4 regions of the Phreatobacter sp. GW821-FHT04C01 genome follow, and region 1 is predicted to be linked to each of the others. Evidence: riboswitches for the same ligand, from Rfam matches in the RefSeq annotation. Region 1 holds a riboswitch; each other region holds the start of a gene.

Region 1 (5,269 bases):
GCTTGAAGGGCTTGCCGTAGAGATCGTGCAGGTCGGGAACCTCGTCCGGCGAAAACAGCGTCCACCGTCCGCCGGCCAGGACGCGCTGCATGAACAGGTCCGGGATCCAGTTGGCCGTGTTCATGTCGTGGGTGCGGCGGCGATCGTCACCGGTATTCTTGCGCAGATCGAGGAATTCCTCGATGTCGACGTGCCAGGTTTCGAGATAGGCGCAGACCGCGCCCTTGCGCTTGCCGCCCTGGTTGACGGCGATCGCGGTGTCGTTGGCAACCTTCAGGAAGGGGACCACGCCCTGGCTTTCACCATTGGTGCCCTTGATATGGGCTCCCAGGCCACGCACCGGCGTCCAGTCATTGCCGAGGCCGCCGGAATATTTGGCGAGCAGGGCATTGTCCTTCACAGCCTTGAAGATGCCGTCGAGATCGTCGGATACGGTGGTCAGGAAACAGGATGAGAGCTGCGGCCGGGGCGTGCCCGCATTGAACAGGGTCGGCGTCGAGGCCATGAAGTCGAAAGACGACAGGAGGTTGTAGAATTCGATCGCCTTGGCCTCGCGATCGATCTCGCGCACCGCCAGCCCCATGGCGACCCGCATGAAGAAGGCCTGGGGCAATTCGAACCGATGGCCCCGCACGTGCAGAAAATAGCGATCATAGAGCGTCTGCAGGCCGAGATAGTCGAACTGCAGGTCGCGCTCGGGCTTGATGGCGGCGGCAAGCCGGGGGAGATCGAAGCGCGTGAGTTCGGCATCGACCAGTTCATTGGCGATGCCGACGCGAACATAACCTTGCATGTATTCGCCGTAACGCTCGGCCATTTCGGCCTGCGTCGCCTGCCCCGGTCGATTGAACACGAAGCTCAGGGCTTCGCGGCGCAATTTGTCGAGCAGGAGGCGGGCGCTGACCTTGGAATAATTCGGCTCGGTCTCGACCAGCGTACGCGCCGCCAGGATGGGCGCTTGCGCCAGCTCGTCGAGCGAGATGCCGTCATAGAGATTGCGATGGGCCTCCGTGATCACCGCGTCGGCATCGACGCCGTCGAGGCCCGAAACGGCCTCCCGGACGATGCGGGCGAGCCTGTCGGCATCGAGCGGCACCCGCTCGCCCGCGGCATTGGTCATGCTGAGCGCGCTGGCCGGCGCGGACGCGACCTGCGCACCGGCCAGCGCACGCTCCCGGGCGCGCTCGTCGCGATAGAGAACATAGGCGCGCGCCACCTTGTGATGCTCGCCGCGCATCAGGGCGAGCTCGACCTGATCCTGGACATCCTCGATATGGAACGTGCGGCCGGCATCCGCCCGCCGCGTCAGGCCGGAGACGATCTGATCGGTCAGCGTCCCGACGACGTCGTGGATGCGGCGAGAGGCGGCCGCGCCCGTGCCCTCGACGGCCAGGAAGGCCTTGGTCAGCGCCACCGCGATCTTGGCGGGGTCGAAGGGGGTGACGCCGCCATTGCGGCGGATCACCTGATAGCCCGGTTCGCTCGCCGGCCTGGCGGCGGCGAGGGACGTGTGCGGAAGAGCGCTCGGCGCGGCTTCGGATTCAATCAACAGAGACATCGGCAGACCCCAGAGAGTGTGGGGGCTTGGGCCAAAAGGACGCCGCCGGAAACAGGACGGCGCGATCGCCCTCCCGCTGATGCAAGCGACCCACCAGGACACCCCGCCCGTGGACGTTCAAGATGTCGGGGCAGGTCTCCTGGCTCACGGGTCGTCGGGCTGTCTGGCCTTCCCGAAGCCCTCCTGGACCTCAGTGACACGTCTCGACAGCGTCTCGCCGTTTACAGTTGCGGGGGCAGCTCCGGCTTCGATGCGAACGGCATCTCACCGGATTCCCTCTTAGCTCCCGGTGCGACTCAGGAGAACCTCGACCGCTACATATAGCGGCCGACTCGCGTTCAATGTCAATGGATTGTGTTTTGGCGGCGGGCGGTTCTTGCCGACACGATGACCTGGGTATCACAGGCATTTAACGACATAAAGATATCCTTATGTATTCTTGACTTTTTTCGCCTGCTGCCGCCAAATGGAGGTGTCGTGGTTCTGCGGATCCGTCCGGGTCCGGAGCTAAGAGGGAATCCGGTACGCCCCAGGGCCAGGCCGGAGCTGCCCCCGCAACTGTAAGCGGTGAGCCGCTGTTCATCTCGCGTCACTGGGGCCTGAAGGTCTCGGGAAGGCCGAACAGCAGCATTGACCCGCGAGCCAGGAGACCTGCCTCGACCTGATAACGTCCACGGGCGGGGTGTCCGGTGTGTCGCTTGCAAAGCGGGACGCCATGCGTCCCGACAGCCTGCTTGCGGCCGCTTGGCCTTCGCCCCAGCAAACGGGGTTTGCCAATGTCGTCTCTGTCTCTGCCTGTTGCCACTCTCGGCGTGCCGCGCATCGGCGCCCGGCGCGAATTGAAATCAGCTCTGGAAGGTTATTGGTCCGGCAAGATCGACGGGCCGCAACTGCTGGCGGCGGCGGCCAATCTCCGCGCGCGCCACTGGGCGCTGCAGCAGGCGCAAGGTGTCACCGTCATTCCGTCGAACGATTTCTCGCTTTACGACCACGTCCTCGACACCAGCGTCATGGTCGGCGCCATCCCTGAGATCTACGGCTGGCGCGGCGGCAAGGTGGCGCTCGCGACCTATTTCGCCATGGCGCGCGGCAGCGAGGCACCGGCCGGGCACGCGGACCACGCGGCGGCCTGCGGCTGCGGCCCTGCGGCGACAGGTGTTCCGGCGCTCGAAATGACCAAATGGTTCGACACCAACTATCATTACATGGTGCCCGAATTCGAACGCGGGCAGGAATTCTCGCTGGCCTCGACCAAGCCGCTCGATGAATTCCTGGAGGCCCAGGCACTGGGCATCCAGACCCGTCCGGTGCTGCTCGGGCCGGTGACCTATCTGAAGCTTGGCAAGGCCAAGGACGGTGCCTTCGATCCCTTGTCCCTGCTGCCCGACCTGGTGCCTGTTTATATCGACATCCTGCGCCGGCTCGCCGCCAACGGCGCCGAATGGGTACAGCTCGACGAACCCTGCCTGGCGCTTGATCTCGACGATGCCGCGCGCCTCGCGTTGCGCAACTGCTACCAGACTCTCGCACGCGCGCTGCCCGACCTGAAGATCATGCTGGCGAGCTATTTCGGTGCTCTCGGCAACAATCTCGATACGGCCTTCGGCATGCCGGTCGCCGGCCTCCATGTCGATCTCGTCCGCGCGCCCGACCAACTCGACCGGGTGCTGGCCAAGGCGCCGCGCGGGCTGGTGCTGTCGCTCGGTATCATCGACGGCCGCAATGTCTGGCGCGCCGACCTGCCGCGTCTGCTCGACCGGCTCGAGCCGGTGGTGGCCAGGCGGGGCACCGATCACATCGAGATCGCGACCTCCTGTTCCCTGTTGCACGTGCCCGTCGATCTTGCGCTGGAAACCGGGCTCGATCCCGACCTGAAGGACTGGCTCGCCTTCGCGGCCCAGAAAATGGCCGAGCTCGCGACGCTCGGCCGCGCGCTGGCCGGTGGTCGTGGCACCGTGGCCGAAGTGCTGGCGGCGTCGGCCGAGGCATCCGCCCGGCGGCGCAGCTCCACCAAGATCCACGACCCGGCGGTCGCGGCAAGGCTTGCCGTGGTGACGCCTGCCATGGCGAGCCGCGCGCATTCCTTCGCCGATCGGCAGAGGCTGCAGCACGCGCATTTTGCGCTGCCCTCGTTTCCGACCACCACGATCGGTTCGTTTCCGCAGACCGAGGCGGTGCGCAAGGCGCGCTCGGCCCATGCCAAGGGCACGCTCAGCGACGCCGCCTATGAGGCGTTCCTGCGCCAGGAGACGCAGGCGGCCATCCGCTGGCAGGAGGATATCGGCATCGACGTGCTGGTTCACGGCGAGTTCGAACGCAATGACATGGTGCAATATTTCGGCGAGCAATTGTCCGGTTATGCTTTCACCCGGCATGGCTGGGTGCAGAGCTACGGCTCGCGTTATGTGCGGCCACCGATCATTTTCGGCGACGTGTCACGGCCGCGGCCGATGACGGTCGGCTGGTCGTCCTACGCCCAGTCGCTGACGACGCGGCCGATGAAGGGCATGCTGACCGGGCCGGTCACCATGCTGCAATGGTCGTTTGTCCGCGACGATCTGGCCCGCGACCAGGTCTGCCGCCAGATCGCGCTGGCGATCCGCGACGAGGTCGTCGACCTCGAACAGGCCGGCATCGGCATCATCCAGATCGACGAGCCGGCGATCCGCGAAGGCCTGCCGCTGCGCCGGGGCGACTGGAAGGCCTATCTCGCCTGGGCGGTCGAGTGCTTCAGGCTGTCGGCGGCCGGCGTCGCCGACCGGACGCAGATCCACACCCATATGTGTTACGCCGAGTTCAACGACATCATCGACGCGATCGGCGCCATGGATGCCGACGTCATCTCGATCGAGACGTCGCGGTCGAAGATGGAGTTGCTCGACGCCTTTGTCGGCTATCGCTACCCGAACGAGATCGGTCCCGGCGTCTATGACATTCATTCGCCGCGCATCCCGGCGGTTGCCGAAATGATCGAGCTTCTGGGCAAGGCTCGTCGGCACCTTGCGCCGGAGCAGATCTGGATCAATCCCGACTGCGGCCTGAAGACGCGCAAGTGGGAGGAGGTGCGTCCGGCGCTGATCAACATGGTCGAGGCGGCCAGGGAGATCCGCTTGCTGGCGCGCTGAGCCGGGCCGGTGTCGGACGCGGTGGCCCGTCGCCGCCGCGTCCCTCGCTTGCGGCGGCAGTCGTCAGGCTCCCGGCCTTGAGGCCTTGCCCTCAGCCAGGAGGCCTGGCCTGCGCCGCCAGATGAAGGCTTCGGTCGTGAAAGCGGGCGAGCTGGGACTGGTGACCGGCCGACAGCACGGTGGCGCCAGGCAATCGCCTGTCGATGACCGCGTGGAGCGTGCAAACGGCCTCTTCCTCCAGGCCAGCCATTGCCTCGTCGAGCAGAAGCCAGTCGGGGCGGCCGAGCAGCGCCCTTGCCACGGCAAGCCGCTGCTGCTGACCGGCCGAAAGGATCTTGTGCCAGCTGTCCTGTTCGTCGAGGCGAGCGGCGAATGTCGGCAGGCCGGCATCAAGCAGGGCCGCGGCAAGTGCCTCGTCGCCATAGGCATGGCCCGGGGCCGGATAGGCGATCGCGTCGCGCAAGGGACCGATCGGCAGGTAGGGCTGTGCCGTGAGCAGCATCATGCGGGCCTTCGCGGGCACCGTGATCGTCCCGGATCCGTGTGGCCAGACGCCGGCCATGGCGCGCATGAGGGTCGACTTGCC
Region 2 (5,269 bases), on a different contig from region 1:
CGCCGACCAGCACGACCGGCGTGTTGGTGGCGCGGGCAAAGCCCATATTGGCGATGTCGCCCGGGCGCAGATTGACCTCGGAAGCCGAGCCGGCACCCTCGACCAGCACCAGGTCCGCTTCGTCGGAGAGATGCTTGAAGGAGCCGAGCACCGCCTCCATCAGGCGCGGTTTCCAGGTCTGGAACGCGCGCGCCTTGGCGGTGCCGACCCGCCTGCCCTGAACGATGATCTGCGAGCCGACCTCGCTTTGCGGCTTCAGCAGGACCGGGTTCATGTGAACGCTCGGCGCAACGAGGGCGGCGCGCGCCTGCAGAGCCTGGGCGCGACCGATCTCGCCGCCATCGGAGGTGACCGCCGCATTGTTCGACATGTTCTGCGGCTTGAACGGGCGCACCTTCAGGCCGCGCCGGGCGAACAGCCGCGCCAGCCCGGCGACGACGAGCGATTTGCCGACATTCGAGCCGGTGCCCTGGATCATCAAGGCGCGGGTCATGGCAGGCCTGCCGGATCTTGCGTGCGGGCTGTCATCGGACCTTCAGTCCCATTTCGGCCAGGAGATCGCCGGCCTGGCCGCGCGAGATGGTCGCGCCCTTGAACTTGCGCGCGTCGTCGAGGCGCAGGCCGCCGAGGTCGGCGCCGCGCAGGTCCGCGCCCTCGAACCGGGCATCGGCGAGATTGGCCTCGCGCAGGCTGGATTCGGCGAAGACGGCGTCGCGGAAATCGCATTTGGTGAGGTCGGCAAGGCTGAGATCGACCTTGGAAAGCCAGGCCTTGCGGAACGAAAAACCCGACAGCCGTGCCGCCGACAGGGTTGTTTCACCGATGCTGGTTCCCGTCGATTTCACATGGCTGAAATCGGCGCCGGTCAGCTTGCAGCCGGTGAAGGCCGCCTGCGAGAGCGATGCGCCGGCGAAGATCGCATTGTTGAAATCGCTCGACTGGAACACCGCCTCGGTGAGTCTGGCGCCGGTGAAATTGGCGAAGGCCCCCTTGCACCCGACGAAGGCCGCGGTTTCGAGCGTCGCGCCGGTCAGGTTGGTCCGCTTGAGAACGCTCGCCTCGAAGCGCCACTCCGTCATGTCGAGATCGGACAGGTCGACGCCTTCGAGATCGCAATGGGCCAGGATCACCGGCCGGCCGGCCGAAACAAATGCCGCCAATTCCGCGCGTGACGGCGAGCTGCCTTCGATGCGGGTGGGTGCGGGGCTCTCAGGGGAAGCACGGGCCATGGGGGCGGCCAACCTCATTCAGTTGAAGCGCGACGACAGGGGGCGTTCGATGTCATGGCGGCTAATGTTTCGTCGCAGCGATCATGACTCTTTGACCGGATGGATCAGGCGACATTTTTCTCAGGATTTGCGATCGTGAAGGGCCGAATTCGTGGATGGCCGGGACAAGCCCGGCCAAGACGGAGAGAGCGCGACGATGACGACTTGGCATCGCTTTCCTATGTTCGCACCGCTTCGTCTGGCCCGGGCGTGACCCGGGCATCCACCCATTCATCTGCTTGCGGCAATCAAGCCATCATAATCACCGCCACGGAACGCTAGAACTCGATTCCCGCCTGGGCCTTCACGCCTTGGGCGAAATGATGCTTCACCAGGGTCATTTCGGTGACCAGGTCGGCGGCTTCGATCAGCTCCGGCTTGGCGTTGCGGCCGGTGACCACGACATGCAGGCCGGGCCGACGGCCGGTCAGCGTCTCGACCACGTCGGCGAGCGGCAGATAGTTGTAGCGCAAGGCGATATTGAGCTCGTCCAGCACCACCAGCCCAATGGTCTCGTCGGCCATCAACTCGCGGGCCTTGGCGAAGGCGCGTTCGGCGGCGGCGATGTCGCGGGCCTTGTCCTGGGTTTCCCAGGTGAAGCCTTCGCCCATGCTGTGCCAGGCGATCCGGTCGCCGAACACGGAAAGCGCTTCCCGTTCGCCGGTCGACCAGGCACCCTTGATGAACTGCACGACGCCGACCCGCCAGCCATGGCCGAGCGCGCGCAGGATCAGCCCGAAGGCGGCCGTCGACTTGCCCTTGCCGGGGCCAGTATTGACGATCAGCAGGCCCTTTTCGAGGGTCTTGGAGGCAACCTCGGCATCCTGCACCGCCTTGCGCTTGGCCATTTTGGCGCGATGGCGCTCGGCCTCCGCGGTTTCATCAGACATGCTCGGCCTCATTTCACGATCATCGGCAATCCCGCCACCATGAAGACCACATGGCTCGCGTCATCGGCAAGTTCCTGGTGCAGCCGCCCGGCCTCGTCGCGAAACCGGCGGGCCAGCGTATTGTCGGGCACGATGCCGAGCCCGACCTCGTTGGACACCAGCACCAGCGGGCCCTTTGCCTGCCGGCAGGCTTCGGCGAGGGCGGCACGCGCGGCGGCGATATCGGCTTCGGCCAGCATGAGATTGGTCAGCCAGAGCGTCAGGCAATCGACCAGGATGGGCATGCCGGCGGGCGCCCCGGCGATGGCGCCGACGAGATCGAGGGGCGCGTCGACGGTCTGCCAGCCGTCGCCGCGGCGGGCGCGATGCTCGGCGATGCGCGCGCGCATCTCGTCGTCATAGGCTTGCGCCGTCGCGACATAGCGCCAGGGCGCCGGCTGCGCCTCGATCAGGCCTTCGGCGTAGCGGCTCTTGCCGGAACGCGCGCCGCCCAGCACCAGGGTCACGGATCGGGTCGGGCTCGGCATAAGGACCTATGGGCTCGCCTGGGGAGTCGGGGGCCGCATCCATTGCAAATCGGCGGGCGCGCCGGTAGTGCTAAATCCCGACGGTGCCTCTCAGACGAGGTGAAAAGGGAACGTGGTGCGACGCCACGGCTGCCCCCGCAACTGTAAACGGCGAACCGAAGCCACAAGCCACTGGGCGCAAGATCCCGGGAAGGCGGCCGAAAGTTTGGACCCGTGAGCCAGGAGACCTGCCGTCACCAGTGCTTCTCATGGGCCCATCGAGCGGGGTGTTTCGATGGCAACCGGTCCGGGCGTTCCGCGCCCGGCTTCGTCCTTGGGAGCGTTTCCGGCGTGAGCCGGCTGCCAGACGGAGTATGCCGTGACCAGATCCCGAAAACCCCTTGCCGCTCGTCCCCCGTTGCCGCTCCGGCCACCGGGCGCCTGAACCGCGCGACCGCCGGATGCCGAACCGCGGGATCGTTTGCGCGCCCGCTTATTCCTTAAAGCCTGCCTGATCACGGACCCATCATGACCCAGCCGAACCCGACCTCCCTGGCCAAAATCCCCTGCACCATCGTCACCGGCTTTCTCGGCGCCGGAAAGACCACGCTGGTGCGCCATCTCCTGGAAAACAATGGCGGCCGCCGGCTCGCCGTCCTGGTCAACGAATTCGGCGATATCGGCTTCGACGGCTCGTTCATCGAGGGCTGCGGCATCAGCGGCTGCACGGCGGAAGACATTGTCGAGCTGCCGAACGGCTGCATCTGCTGCACGGTCGCCGACGATTTCATTCCGGCGCTGGAAAAACTGCTGAACCGGGCCTCGCCGCCCGACCATATCCTGATCGAGACCTCCGGCCTCGCTTTGCCGAAGCCGCTGGTCAATGCCTTCAATTGGCCGGCGATCCGCAACCGCGTCACGGTCGACGGCGTGATCGCCGTGGTCGATGGTCCAGCCGTTGCCGACGGCACCTTTGCCGACGACTCGGAGGCGCTGGCCGCCCAGCGCACGCAAGATGGCGCGGTCGATCACGACAATCCGCTGGAAGAGGTGTTCGAGGACCAGATCCTCTGCGCCGACCTGATCCTGCTCAACAAGAGCGACGCCATCGACCAGGCGACCCGCGACCGGGTCAAGGCCGAGATCCAGGCGCATCTGCCGAAGGCGATCAAGATCGTCGAGACCGCCCATGGCAAGGTCGAGCCGGCCCTGGTGGTCGGGCTCGGCGCCGCCGCCGAAACCGACCTTGCCGGCCGGCCCTCGCATCACGAGACCGAGGAGGACCACGACCACGACGATTTCGAGAGCCATTCCTTCGCGATCGAAGCCGTCGGGGCGCCCGAGATCCTCGCCGCCCGGGTCACCAAGGCGGCGGAAGCCGCCGGCGTCCTGCGCCTGAAGGGCTTCGCCTCGGTCGGTGACAAGCCGATGCGGCTGGTTGTCCAGGGTGTCGGCCGCCGCATCGCCCATCACTACGACCGGGCCTGGACGGCGGGCGAAAGCCGCCAGGGCCGGATCGTGGCGATCGGGCTGAAGGGCTTCGACCGCGCCGCGGTCGAAGCCGCGCTCAACGGCTGAACCCGTACGCGGACCGGCCATGCACATCCTGCCCGCCACCACCGTGACGCTTGACGAGGCCGACCGCGCTGTCGACCTCGGCCAGCCGCCCGGTGACCTGGTGGTGCTCAGCTTCGCCGACAGCGACCTGACGGCGCTGTCGGCGGCGGCAGGCGCGATGCCCGATCTGGCCGTCAGGCTCGCGAGCCTGCGCCAGCTGAGGCATCCGCTGTCGGTCGATCTCTATGTCGAGAAGACCGTCATCGGCTCGCGCTTCGTCCTGGTGCGCCTGCTCGGCGGGCTCGACTACTGGCGATACGGGCTCGACCAGTTGCATGCCGCCTGCCGGGCGGCGGGCATTCCGCTGGCGGTGCTGCCGGGCGACGATCGCGGCGACGAACGCCTGGCCGCCTACAACACCGTCGATGCCACGGCCGCCGGCGACCTCATCCGTTATTTCCAGGCTGGCGGCGGCGCCGACAACATGCGCCGGCTGCTCGGCCGGATCGCCTCCTGTCTCGATCCGCGGGTCGCCGCCGAACCGGCCGTGCCCCTGCCCGCCTTGTTCGCCTGGTCGGCCGCCAAGGGGCCGGAGGCCTGGTCCGCGGCGCTTGCCGCCTGCCCGGCTGACCGGCCTTTCGCCCTGGTGCTGGTCTATCGCTCCAGCGTGACGTCGGGTGATACCGACATCGCGGCGGCGCTCCGCGACGCCTTGAACGCGCGTGGCCTGGCGGCCCTGGTGATCGCGCTGACCAGCCTGAAGGATGCTCCGGCGACCGCCGCGCTCGAAATGCTGATCGCGGCCCGCAAGCCGGCGGTCATCGTCGCCACGACCGCCTTTTCCGCCCGTGACGGCGACGGTTTCGTGCTCGACGGCGCGGATTGCCCGGTCTTGCAAGCCATGCCGGTCGGCAATCCGCGCGAGGCCTGGCTTGCCTCGCCGCGCGGGCTTTCGGCCGTTGACCTCGCCATGCAGGTCGCCTTGCCGGAATTCGACGGCCGGCTCGCCGGTGCCGCGGTCGGCTTCAAGCAGGAGTTCACGGATGCC
Region 3 (5,269 bases), on a different contig from region 1:
AGGCCGGCTTCCGGTGAATATAGCTGGAATTCGGTTCGCCGGCCGGGATCAGCAAGGGCTCCTCGGTATTGTACCAGAGCGGTCCGCGCAGGATACCGGTGACGGAAAACGTCCAGGGGATCGCCACGCCGGTGCGCTGGCCGAAACGCGTGCCGATCGCAGCCTGGTACTGATACATGCGCTCGACCTGGTTGCTGTTGGCGGTGGCCGCCGCGCCGCCGTCGCGCATGAAGAAATTGTAGCCGCCATTCGCCGTCATCGACCAGTGCCAGCCATTGGCCTGGGCGGAGAAGGCGCGCAGCACGTCGAGGCCGAATTGCAGCTCGATGCCGCGCACGGTCACGTCGCCGGGATTGTTGACATAGTCCGAGGTGGTGCTCGAACCCGGTCGGAGCTTGGTGACGATCCGGTTCGAGATGACGTTCTGGAACAGCGCGGCGTCGAGGCTCCAGCCGTTCAGTGCGAAGGTGGCGCCGACCTCGTACTGGCGGCTGGTCTCCGGCTTCAGGTTCGGATTGCCGAAGATCTGGGTGCCGACCAGGACGGTGTAATTGCCGGCGAGTTCGGTCGCCGTCGGCGAACGGAAGCCGGTGGACACGCCGGTGCGGAAGCTCAGGTAGTCGGTCGCCCGGTAGGTGCCGCCGACCGTATAGGTGGTGGCGTCATAAGGGCGGCTTCCGGTCGCCTGGTTGGCGAGGTTCGGCGTCGTATCGAAACTGGTCGAGCCGCGGGTGTGGCGGACACCGGCACGCAGGATCAGCCGGTCGTCGAACAGGCGCTGGCTGTTCTCGGCATAGAAGGCCATGACCGAGTCGGTCTGGTTGTTGTCCTGGGGCGACACCTGCGCCAGGTTGATCGCGGGATTGACGCTTTCGCGGTAGCGCTGCGAGCGGAGCCAGCTGCGCTCGGCGTCGAACCCGAGAAGCAGTTCGTTGCCGGCCCAGAGGTTGAAGATCGGCTGGAACCGGAGCCCCATGATGTCGAGGTGGCGGCGGTTGAGATCGAGCCGGGTGCGTTGCGCGACGGTCGCCGAATTGGGCGCCGCCCAGCGGAACACGTCGCGGTCCGACACCAGGTAGGTATGCGCGGTCCAGCGGGCGAAATCGGTGTCGGTCTTGCCGGAATAGACGAAATCGAACGAGGCATTGGTGCGTTCGTCGCGGTTGAACGTGCTCCAGGACGAGCCGCGGAAACCGGCATCGTAGATGCCGTCCGACCGCACGGTGACGTCGACGCGGTGGTTGTCGTTGATCTGGCGGCCGAAGGCGCCGGTGATTCCGAGCCGCTGGTACTGGGTATTGGCCATCAGGCCGCCGCCGGCTCCCGAATGGTAGCTGTCGCGCCGGCCGCCGGAAATGCCGACATAATAATCGTTGCCGTTGCTCTGGCCGGCAACATGGCCGCGGCCCTGCAGGAGGCCCCAGGAGCCGCCCTGGATATCGGCGAAATTGCCGGTGGTGTTGCGGCCGTTCTTCAGGATGATGTTGATGACGCCGCCAATCGCCTGGCTGCCATAGATCACCGAGGCCGGGCCGCGGATGACCTCGATGCGGTCGACGTCGGCCGGCGACAGTTTCGAGATATTGGCGGTGCCGGCGCGGCGGCCGTTGATCAGCACCAGGACCTGGCTGCGGAAATCCTTGCCCTGGCCGTCAGTGGCGCCGCCGCGGATGTTGATCGAGGTCTGGCCGGGCGTCCACTCGGAGAAAAAGCCGACGGCGTTCTCGGCGAGCAGTTCGGTGACCGAGCGGGCCGTCGACTGGGTGATGCGCTCGCCTTCGATGACCTGAACGGTACCGGTGATGCGGCTGCGCGGTTCCGGGCGCCCGGTCGAGGTCACCACGATCTCGTCGAGAATGGTCGGCGTATTCTGGGTCTGCTGGGCAAAAGCCGGGGCCGCGGCACCGGCGAGCAACAGGACAGCAATAGCCGGCGCGGCCGCGCGCGGCGAAGACATGGACATGGATCGGCTCCTCCGGCCCTCCGCCGGCATGGGTTACAGTCGATCCTCGGCCGGTCTCCTGGCTCGCGGGTCAGGCGCCGCTTCCCCTTCCCGGCCCGAAGGCCAGTGGTTTGTCGAAGAGCGCTATCCGCTTACAGTTGCGGGGGCAGCCGCGGCCTTGTGCTTGAACCAGCACGCACCGCATTCCCGTTTCACTCCCTGCGAAGGGAGCACCGAAGATTCGCTTAACGAAACACAAATAGGCGTTTGCCGCAATGCGGCCTCATTCCGTTTCGCACAGGCAGATGCGGGATGAGTGTGGGGGATGATCTGGCCCGGCGCCTGGGTCGATCCCCTGCGCTTCCCTCACCGGCCATTCTCGTCCCGGCCAGGCTGGTCCCGGCCATCCACCAATTCGGCACGGTCGATCGTGGAGATCGGATCCCATCGGAGCTGCGACCCGGTCGCGGCAAGATGCCCGCAGCGGCACGGGGCGAAACATCCCGCCGCAAGAGAAGTCGTGGATGCCCGGGACAGGCCCGGGCAAGACGATGCGTGGAGGTAGCGCCGTCGAGACCCGGGCGGCCCAGCCAGGAGGCGGCGCGATCGACGCCCCGGCGATCATCGGCGGCCGCTTCGGCCGTGCCGTCAGGCCGCCGGCCCGGCGTCCGGCGCCTGCCACCAGGTGGTGATCGTGGCAAGGTCCGGGCGCTTGCGTTCGGCGGGCGCCTCCCTGGCGGTGCCGATATGGACGACGCCGGCGATCCTTTCGCCCGGCACCAATCCCAGAAGCGCATGGGCGCCGGGGCTATAGGCGGCCCAGCCGGTCAGCCAGGTCGCGCCGAAGCCGAGCGCATGGGCGGCGGTGAGCAGGTTCATGCAGGCGGCGCCGGCCGACAGGTCCTGTTCCCAGGAGGGAATGCGTGCGGCTGCGTCGCTGCGGCTGACGACGATGACGATGACCGGCGCATAGGTGAAGACGCGCGACATGATGCCGGCGAATTTGGCGCGCTTTTCGGCGTCCATCGCCTCGTTCTCGGCGGCATAGAGTTCGGCGAAGCGGGCGCCGGCGTCGGAACGGGCCTGGCCCTCGACCACGATGAAACGCCAGGGTTCGAGGACACCGTGATCGGGCACGCGGGCGGCAATGGTCAGGAGCCGCTGCAGTTCGGCGGCACTGGGCCCCGGTTCGCTCAGCATGGTCATGCCGACCGACCGGCGCGTCTCGAGCAAGGCGAGAAGCGCCTCGCCTGCCCCGCCTTGGGGGCCGTCGGGCGTCATGACGGCGTTGGTCGCCTGGTTGTCCATGCTGTCTGCCTTTGCTGGCCGCCGGTCGCCGCGTCGGGCGTCCGGACGGCGATGGGGTATGGCGGCCGAGGCCGCCGAAATCCTGCGAGACTCAGGCCCGCCCGAGCGCCTGCATGAGCCGGAGATCGGTGACCTGTGGCAAGGGGATCATCGCCGCCAACGCCGCCTGCAGGGCTTCGACATCCGCGCTCGCGTCGGGCTGCCAGCCGCAGGGACAGGGATTGTCGCCGCGATGGGCCTCCGCGACCTCCTGATAGACCGAACCGAGCGCCATGGCGACCAGGCCGAGCACGGTGATCGGCGGCAATTGGGTGGTGCGAAGCGCATTGCAGAAGGCCACCATGATGGTCTGGTGGAATTCGGCGCGGGCAGCGTCGGTCGGGTCCTTGAGGCCTGGTTCAGCTTGCATGATCGGCATCTCCTGCGGCCGGCAGCGCGTTCGCCAGCCCGATGGGCAGTCTGGCGAGCCATTCGCGGCGGGGCACGAGCCAGAGCCATAGGCGCGAATGTCGAGATGTGCAAGCTATTGGATTTACAAGAGAAATAGAACAATTCGAAACTGGCGCGGCCAGTGTCCGCAACCAGCCGGGCCCGTTCCGGCCGCCTCAGGCCCGTCCGGACCGGGCGAGCGCCGCGACAAGGTCATCGAGGCTCGGCGCGAACCAGAGGTCGTTGCGCCGCTCCGCCTCGCGCACCCAGTCGCGCAAGGCGCTGCTCGCGGCGAGGTGCTCCGAGATGTCGCCGATGACGGCGAGCTTCAGCCGATAATTGACCGCCTTCTGGGCGATCGCACCGGCGAGGCCCGAGCGGAGCTGAAAGAAATGGGCGCCGAGGCGCGCGGCAGGGATCGCGAGCATGGACGCGCCTTGCCAGGCGGCCTCGCCGATCAGGTCGGTCGCCTGCCGCTCATCGTCTATGGCTGGTCCGTCGGTGTCGACCAGCAGGATGTGCTCGCCGCCGCGCTCGAGAATTTGGGTCATGCTGCCTGCTGGCCTGTCGCGTCGCCGCCGTCAACTGGCAAGGCAGCATTTCTTGGCCTTCTTGCCACTGCCGCAGGGACAGGGGTCATTGCGCCCGACATGGCGCATCGGATTGGTGACGGGCTCCGCGCGAAACAGATCCGAACTGAACGGGTCGTATCGTTCCTGAAGGCCGGGATGGAGCGGGTCCGTGTCGGCGAGGTCGAACGGGTCCTGAAAATCCGGATCGGACGGCTCGTCGAAAAGCGAGGGATCGCAAGGTTACGAGGATATCGGCGATATAGCCGAGATTGGCGCGGTGAAATCGCTCGATATCGGCGGGGGCACGCTCAGCCTCGGCCAGATCCGCGTCGAAATGACCGCGGGCGATGACATATTTGGGAATGCGGCCATCACGCCAGGCGCTGTCGACGCGCGGGATCATGGGGCGCAGGCCGAGCATGGCTATCGCCTCAAGCCAGCCGACCCAGGCCTGATCATGGTCCGGCGCCAGGCGCTCGTCGTGAAAGCGTTCAAGAAAGGCCACCATCCGGTCGTGCTCGATCCGCCCTTCCCAGATCAGAAAGGTGGCCGCGCCGAACAGCGCTTCGCGCAGGAATTCATCCATATCGCGATCGGCGATCGCCTGGAACAGGCCGTCGGTATCGCCGTCGAAAACCCCGGCGACGATCTGCGACAGGGTTTCGGTGATGGCGTCGCCGAGCAGGTCTTCGACGTCCATGGCCGGGAGGCGCAGCAGGCGCATGACGACCTGCCAAGCCTGGCGGTCCCGCGCTCCGCCGACCAGATGGAGGCCGCGAAAGACGAGCCTCGCCTCCGCGTCGGACAGGATCTCGCCGTCGGCCGCCTTTGCCAGCACGGCGCACAAGGCCGGCCCCGCTTCTTCCACCCTGGCCGTGCACATGGCGACCGCCAGGGCCGGCAATTGCCGCTCTTCGGCCAAGGCGGTCAGATATCGTTCGATCGGGCCGATATCGGGAGCCGCGCCCCTGGCGCGAGCGAAAATCGCCTCCAGCTCATGCTTTTTCATGGCATGTCC
Region 4 (5,269 bases), on a different contig from region 1:
TTCGGCGACTGGGCGCGCATCAGCCGCATGGCTTCCTGGGCGCACAGGAACGAGCCGGTCAGATTGACGTCGACCACCTGTTTCCACTGGGCGACGGTCAGCTGATCCATGGGGATCGCGGGCGCGCCCATGCCGGCATTGTTGAACAAGACGTCGATCCGGCCGAACCGGTCCTTGACCGCCTTGAACAGGGCGGCGACCGAGGCCTCGTCCGCCACATCGGTCGGCACCGCGACGACCGGGCCGCCGGTCGCCGCCGCGACGGTCTTCTCCAGCTCCTCCTGGCGGCGGCCGGCCGCCACGACGGCATAGCCGGCAGCGGCGAGCCCCAGCGCCGAGGCGCGCCCGATGCCGGAACCGGCTCCGGTGACGACGGCAATCTTCTGCGACATGTGTTTCCTCCGATAGGCGAATGGGCGGCGCGCTGTTGGCCGCGCGATCATGGCATCGGCAGACTGGCCGAAACGGGCGCCACTGTCGACTGTATGCAGGTGCAGATCCGCCCGGATCAGTCGCCCAGGCGCACGCGCAGGCCCGCATAGACCGCCGCGCCGCCGGCATTGTAGCCGTAGACGTCCTGGTAGCGCTGGCCGAAAATGTTCTCGCCCCGGATATAGGCGGTGGCATTCTTGGTCACGTCGTAGGAAAGCTGCGCGCCGAGCAAGGTATAGGGCCTCAGATAGACGTCGCTCGTCCCGAGCGGTCCGAAGAAGCGGTCGCGCATTGTGCCGTTATGGGCAAGCGTCACGGTGAACTTGCCGCGATCTTCAGCGAAGGAGGCGACGGCCGACAGGCTGGCGGCATGTTTCGGCCGGCGCACCGCCTCTTTGAACACATAGCCCGAGAAGGTGTTCTCGGCCGAACGCGTGTCGGTATAGGTGTAGGAGCCGGTGATCCGCAGCCAGTCGAGCGGCCGTGCGGTAACCGATGCCTCCAGGCCTTGGCGCGATGTCGCGAATGGCAGGTTTTCGACGGTGATTCCGGATCCGACGATCTCGTTCTGCAGATTGGCCCGGAAATAGGTGATGTCGGTGACCAGCCTGTCGCCGAACCAGCGCTGCTCGATACCGGCGTCCCAGCCGAGCGACTGTTCGGGCCGCAGGTTGGGATTGCCGACAAAGGTGTTGGTGAAGCCGAACTGCTCGATGAAGGTCGGGTTGGTCACGCCCTTGCCGAGGGAAGCGTGCAGCTTGGTGCCGGTGTCGAAGGTCTGGGCCGCCGTCAGGCGCCAGGTGGTGGCGTTGCGGAAGGACGAGTTCCAGTCCTGGCGCATGGCCGTCGACAGCGAGAAGCCGGTCGCCAGGCTCAGGAGATATTCGCCGTAGAGGCCTTTGCGCTCGCGGTTCTGGCCGGCGCCCGCGAAACCGGGATTGCTGTAGAACCCGAACATGCCGTCGCTTTCGTAATAGTAGCGGAAGCGCTCGCGGACGATCTCGGCGCCGCCGACGAGGGTATGCCGGGCACCGAAAAAGCCCGGCGTCTCGAACGTATAGGCCGAGCGATATTCCGCCCGGCTGCGCTCGGTCTGCGACCAGAAGGCCTGGCGCTCCAGCGTGCTGAACGCGCTGATATAGCTGTCCGCGGCATTGGTGCTTTGCCGCGAGGTGTCGGCCGAGAGCTTCTGGATCCAGCGCCCGTCCAGCAGGCTGACCGTTCCGACGATCCGGCCCTGGAAATCATTGGCCGTGGCGCGCCCGACGCCATTGGCCAGGAAGCCATAATTGGGATCGCCGAAGGCGCTGTTGGCCGGATTGTAGAAGCCGGTCCGGCTGACCATCCGGAGCGTGCCCTCGAGATTGAACCAGTCGGTCGGGTCGACGCCCAGCTTGGCGCTGAACGAGCCCATCTCGGAACCGTTCGGCCGCGTCGTGCCGGGGGCGACGACGAAACCGCCGGAGCGCAGGCCGGACACCGACAGGGCGCCGTAGAACGGTCCCTGCGCGCCACGCGCCGAGACCGAGCCTTGCAACGTGCCGAACGAGCCGCCTTCGAGCCGGGCGGTGAGCTCCGGCCGGGCCAGCCCGCGTCCGGATTTGGTGGTGATCAGGACGACACCGGACTGGGCATTCGGGCCCCAGATGCCGGATTGCGGGCCTCTGACGACCTCGACACGCTCGATATTGTCGACCGGCAGGTTGGCCAGGTCGCTGTCGCCATTGTTGACGTCGTTGATGGGCACGCCGTCGACCACCACCAGGGTGTGATTGGCCTCGGCGCCGCGAATGCGCACCTGGGTCAGGCCGCCGCGGCTGCCGCTCTGGCTGATCGCCACGCCCGGCACCAGCCGCAATATGTCGGGCAGCGCCTGGGCGCCCTGGTTGCGGATGTCGTCGGCGGTGATCACGGTGACCGCCGAACCGACGCGTGGCGCTTCGACCGGCACGGTGCTGGCACCATAGACCAGGATGTCGGGCAGGATGGTCGGGGGCTGGGCCGCTTGCTGGGCGCGCGCCGCGCTCCAGCCGGGCAGGGACAGAATCAGGGCCGAAAAACCGAGGCTGAGAATCGGGCGTTGCGCCATGGCGGATCTCCGCGGGAGGGACACGGGATCGCGGAAGCTTCAAGCCTCGAAGACGAGCCGATCGGCTCCCGCGACATCAGGTGTCACCGAAAAAGCGGATACCCGCTCCCCGCGCGCGCCATCCCGCACGCCCGGACAGTGACGTCGCGCCGGCCGGTCTCCTGGCTTGCGGGTCGTCGCCGGGGCTCCGCCTTCCCGAGGGCCGATAACGGCCGTCAGTGGCATTCAGGAACCGGCTCGCCGCTCACAGTTGCGGGGGCAGCTGCGGATTTGCACCGGATCGCCATGACGAGCCGGGAGGCCCGTTTTCGTCGATCCGGTACGCACCGCATTCCCGTGGCCATTGCTTGCGCGATGGCCGCCGTCGCGAGTCCGGCCAGGAGGCGGACTCGTCGGCATTTTGTCAATCGACGGAAGCAAGGCGTTCCACCGAAAACAGGCGACCCGCCCCGGCCTGTCGGCCGGGACGGGCTTTTCGGTCGCGCCAAACGGTCAGACCGACTGGCTCCACTGCACCGGCACGAACTGGAAGCCGTTGCCGTCCTTGGCGATGAAGCCCGTGGCGGGGAAGGGGGCGTGATAGAAATGCACCTGGGTGCGCTCGGTCGCGACCATGTCGAGCACGCGCCGGCGCGTCGCCCGCGCCATGTCGGCATCCTGGTCGAACACCGCCGACCAGTCGGGATTGCGCACGAACAGCGCCGGGTGGCTGGTGATGTCGGCGACGAAGGTGAATTTGGCATTGCCCGAGGCGATGCCGAAAATGGTGTGGCCGGGCGAATGGCCGTGCGCGGCGAACGAGGTCACCCCTGGCGCCACCTCGGCGCCCGGCGTGAACCGCTTCACCTGCGCGGCGATCGGCTGGAACACCCGGCGCGCGTTCTGGAAGCCGCCGCGCATGCCGTCGGGCGCCTGGCCCATGCGCTCGTCCGACATCCAGAAATCCCATTCCGGCGCCGGCACGCTGATCTCGGCATTGGCGAACACCGCCGTGCCGTCCTTCAGCCTGAGCCCGTTGATGTGGTCGCCATGGAAATGGCTGATGACGACCGCATTGACCTGCGCCGGATCGAAACCGGCGGCGCGGAAATTGCGCATCCAGGCGCCGCTGGTCGGCGCGCCCGAATCGCCGTTGCCGGTATCGATCAGCACCAGCTTGCCGCCGGTCTGCACCACCAGCGTGGTGAAGGTGTTCTGGAACGCGTCGGTCGGCAGGAACGACTTGCGCATGGCGTCCTGCACGTCGGCCAGCGGCGCATTGCGAACGAAGCCCTCGAGCGGCCGGAGCGCGAAGCCGTCATTGATCGCGGTCACCGTGATGTCGCCGACCTTGTAGCGGTAGAAGCCCGGCGCCTGGGCCGGAGCGGCGGTCTGTGCTTGGGCGGAGCTGATCATGGCTGAGGATCCGATGGCGGGAGCGGCGGCAGCGGCCGCGGCGGCGGCCAGGGCGTGACGGCGGGTGATCTGTGTCATCTTGGCGTCTCTCGGTCGCGGGGCGGCAATTGTTTTGCCGCGCGACGCTAACCTGCGAAAAAGCTTGGCGAAAGGCCCGCCGCCGCTCGGGAAGGTCACGCCATCGTGAACGGCTTGCAGGGCGGCGTCGCCGCCGGACGGACCGGGCGATGGCCATTGTCGACCATGACGTCCAAAACCAAGGGGACTGGTGCCGGCAGCGGGACTCGAACTCGCGACCTACCGCTTACAAGGCGGTTGCTCTACCAACTGAGCTATGCCGGCCCATGACCGGCATCGGCCTAGCAATGCCGCGCCCCGCGCGCAAGAGCGTCGCCGCGATTCCGCTTTCGCCGCGGCCCAAAAGAAAACGCCGGGGTGAGGCCCCGGCGTTGGTCTTGGACGAGCCGGCGAATGCCGGCATGCACTGAATTCGGTTCGACCAAAAGTCAGTTCGACGACGAGAAGGCCGAGGACGGCACCACTTCGCGCTGGATCTGATTGCGCTCGGCATTGCTCACGCCGACGGACTGGCCGCCGAGGTTGCGATGCGAGGAGAACTCGCGCGGCTGGACCGGCGCATAGGTGGTGACGGCCGGGGTCTCGATGAAGCCGGCGGCATCGCCCGAACCCTGGGCGAAAGCCGGGGCGGCGGCCAGAGGGGCGAGCAGGGCGGCGGCGAGGATGAACTTCTTCATGATGGTCTCCATTGGATGGTCCGGCGGGCGTTGAAACGCTCTCAGGCCGGCGGGCTTGGTCTGGGATCGGCGGCAACGGCCGCCGAGGTCAGTTCGACGACGAGAAGGCCGAGGACGGCACCACTTCGCGCTGGATCTGATTGCGCTCGGCGTTGCTCACGCCGACCGACTGGCCGCCGAGGCTGCGATGCGAGGAGAACTCGCGCGGCTGGACCGGCGCATAGGTGGTGACGGCCGGGGTCTCGATGAAACCGGCGGCGTCGCCCGCCCCTTGAGCGAAAGCCGGAGCGGCGGCGAAGGGGGCAAGCAGAGCGGCAGCGAGAATGAACTTCTTCATGATGGTCTCCATTGGAATGTCCGGATTGGCGGCAAGCGCACTGAACCGGAGCGGTGTGAGGCGGCCTGGCGCCGCCAGGGATCAATTCGACGAGGAGAAGGCCGAGGACGGCACCGCTTCGCGATTGATCAGGCTCTGGTCGGCACCCGTCATGCGGCCCGGACGCGCCGTGAATTCACGCGGCTGGGTCGGTGCATAGGTCGTGACCGACGGGGTCTCGATGAAACCGGCGGCGTCCTGGGCAAGAGCGGGAGCGGCGAC

What was found. A riboswitch is a leader RNA that binds a small molecule or an ion and turns the genes downstream of it on or off. The one in region 1 is predicted to bind cobalamin.
Region 2: it holds a riboswitch for cobalamin, as region 1 does, so the genes downstream of both, cobW (cobalamin biosynthesis protein CobW) here and metE (5-methyltetrahydropteroyltriglutamate--homocysteine S-methyltransferase) in region 1, are expected to answer to the same signal.
Region 3: it holds a riboswitch for cobalamin, as region 1 does, so the genes downstream of both, AC07WJ_RS17950 (TonB-dependent receptor) here and metE (5-methyltetrahydropteroyltriglutamate--homocysteine S-methyltransferase) in region 1, are expected to answer to the same signal.
Region 4: it holds a riboswitch for cobalamin, as region 1 does, so the genes downstream of both, AC07WJ_RS18740 (TonB-dependent receptor plug domain-containing protein) here and metE (5-methyltetrahydropteroyltriglutamate--homocysteine S-methyltransferase) in region 1, are expected to answer to the same signal.

What each region holds. Positions count from the first base shown of each region.
Region 1 is NZ_JBWKTP010000010.1:275,312-280,580, forward strand. It holds gene AC07WJ_RS30385 (ribonucleoside-diphosphate reductase subunit alpha) at 1-1,558, opposite strand, end outside; cobalamin riboswitch at 1,671-1,883, opposite strand; cobalamin riboswitch at 2,020-2,231, shown strand; gene metE (5-methyltetrahydropteroyltriglutamate--homocysteine S-methyltransferase) at 2,335-4,683, shown strand; gene AC07WJ_RS30395 (ABC transporter ATP-binding protein/permease) at 4,775-5,269, opposite strand, start outside.
Region 2 is NZ_JBWKTP010000004.1:425,423-430,691, forward strand. It holds gene AC07WJ_RS17855 (cobyric acid synthase) at 1-493, opposite strand, end outside; gene AC07WJ_RS17860 (pentapeptide repeat-containing protein) at 525-1,229, opposite strand; gene cobO (cob(I)yrinic acid a,c-diamide adenosyltransferase) at 1,547-2,158, opposite strand; gene cobU (bifunctional adenosylcobinamide kinase/adenosylcobinamide-phosphate guanylyltransferase) at 2,167-2,685, opposite strand; cobalamin riboswitch at 2,750-2,934, shown strand; gene cobW (cobalamin biosynthesis protein CobW) at 3,193-4,242, shown strand; gene cobN (cobaltochelatase subunit CobN) at 4,262-5,269, shown strand, end outside.
Region 3 is NZ_JBWKTP010000004.1:444,886-450,154, forward strand. It holds gene AC07WJ_RS17950 (TonB-dependent receptor) at 1-1,963, opposite strand, end outside; cobalamin riboswitch at 1,995-2,195, opposite strand; gene AC07WJ_RS17955 (nitroreductase family protein) at 2,591-3,250, opposite strand; gene AC07WJ_RS17960 (hypothetical protein) at 3,342-3,659, opposite strand; gene AC07WJ_RS17965 (DUF4180 domain-containing protein) at 3,856-4,230, opposite strand; gene AC07WJ_RS17970 (SEC-C metal-binding domain-containing protein) at 4,261-4,338, opposite strand; gene AC07WJ_RS17975 (DUF1186 domain-containing protein) at 4,316-5,269, opposite strand, start outside.
Region 4 is NZ_JBWKTP010000004.1:603,968-609,236, reverse strand. It holds gene AC07WJ_RS18745 (SDR family oxidoreductase) at 1-392, opposite strand, end outside; gene AC07WJ_RS18740 (TonB-dependent receptor plug domain-containing protein) at 509-2,521, opposite strand; cobalamin riboswitch at 2,656-2,902, opposite strand; gene AC07WJ_RS18735 (MBL fold metallo-hydrolase) at 3,014-3,994, opposite strand; tRNA gene AC07WJ_RS18730 (tRNA-Thr) at 4,183-4,258, opposite strand; gene AC07WJ_RS18725 (hypothetical protein) at 4,423-4,671, opposite strand; gene AC07WJ_RS18720 (hypothetical protein) at 4,760-5,008, opposite strand; gene AC07WJ_RS18715 (hypothetical protein) at 5,090-5,269, opposite strand, start outside.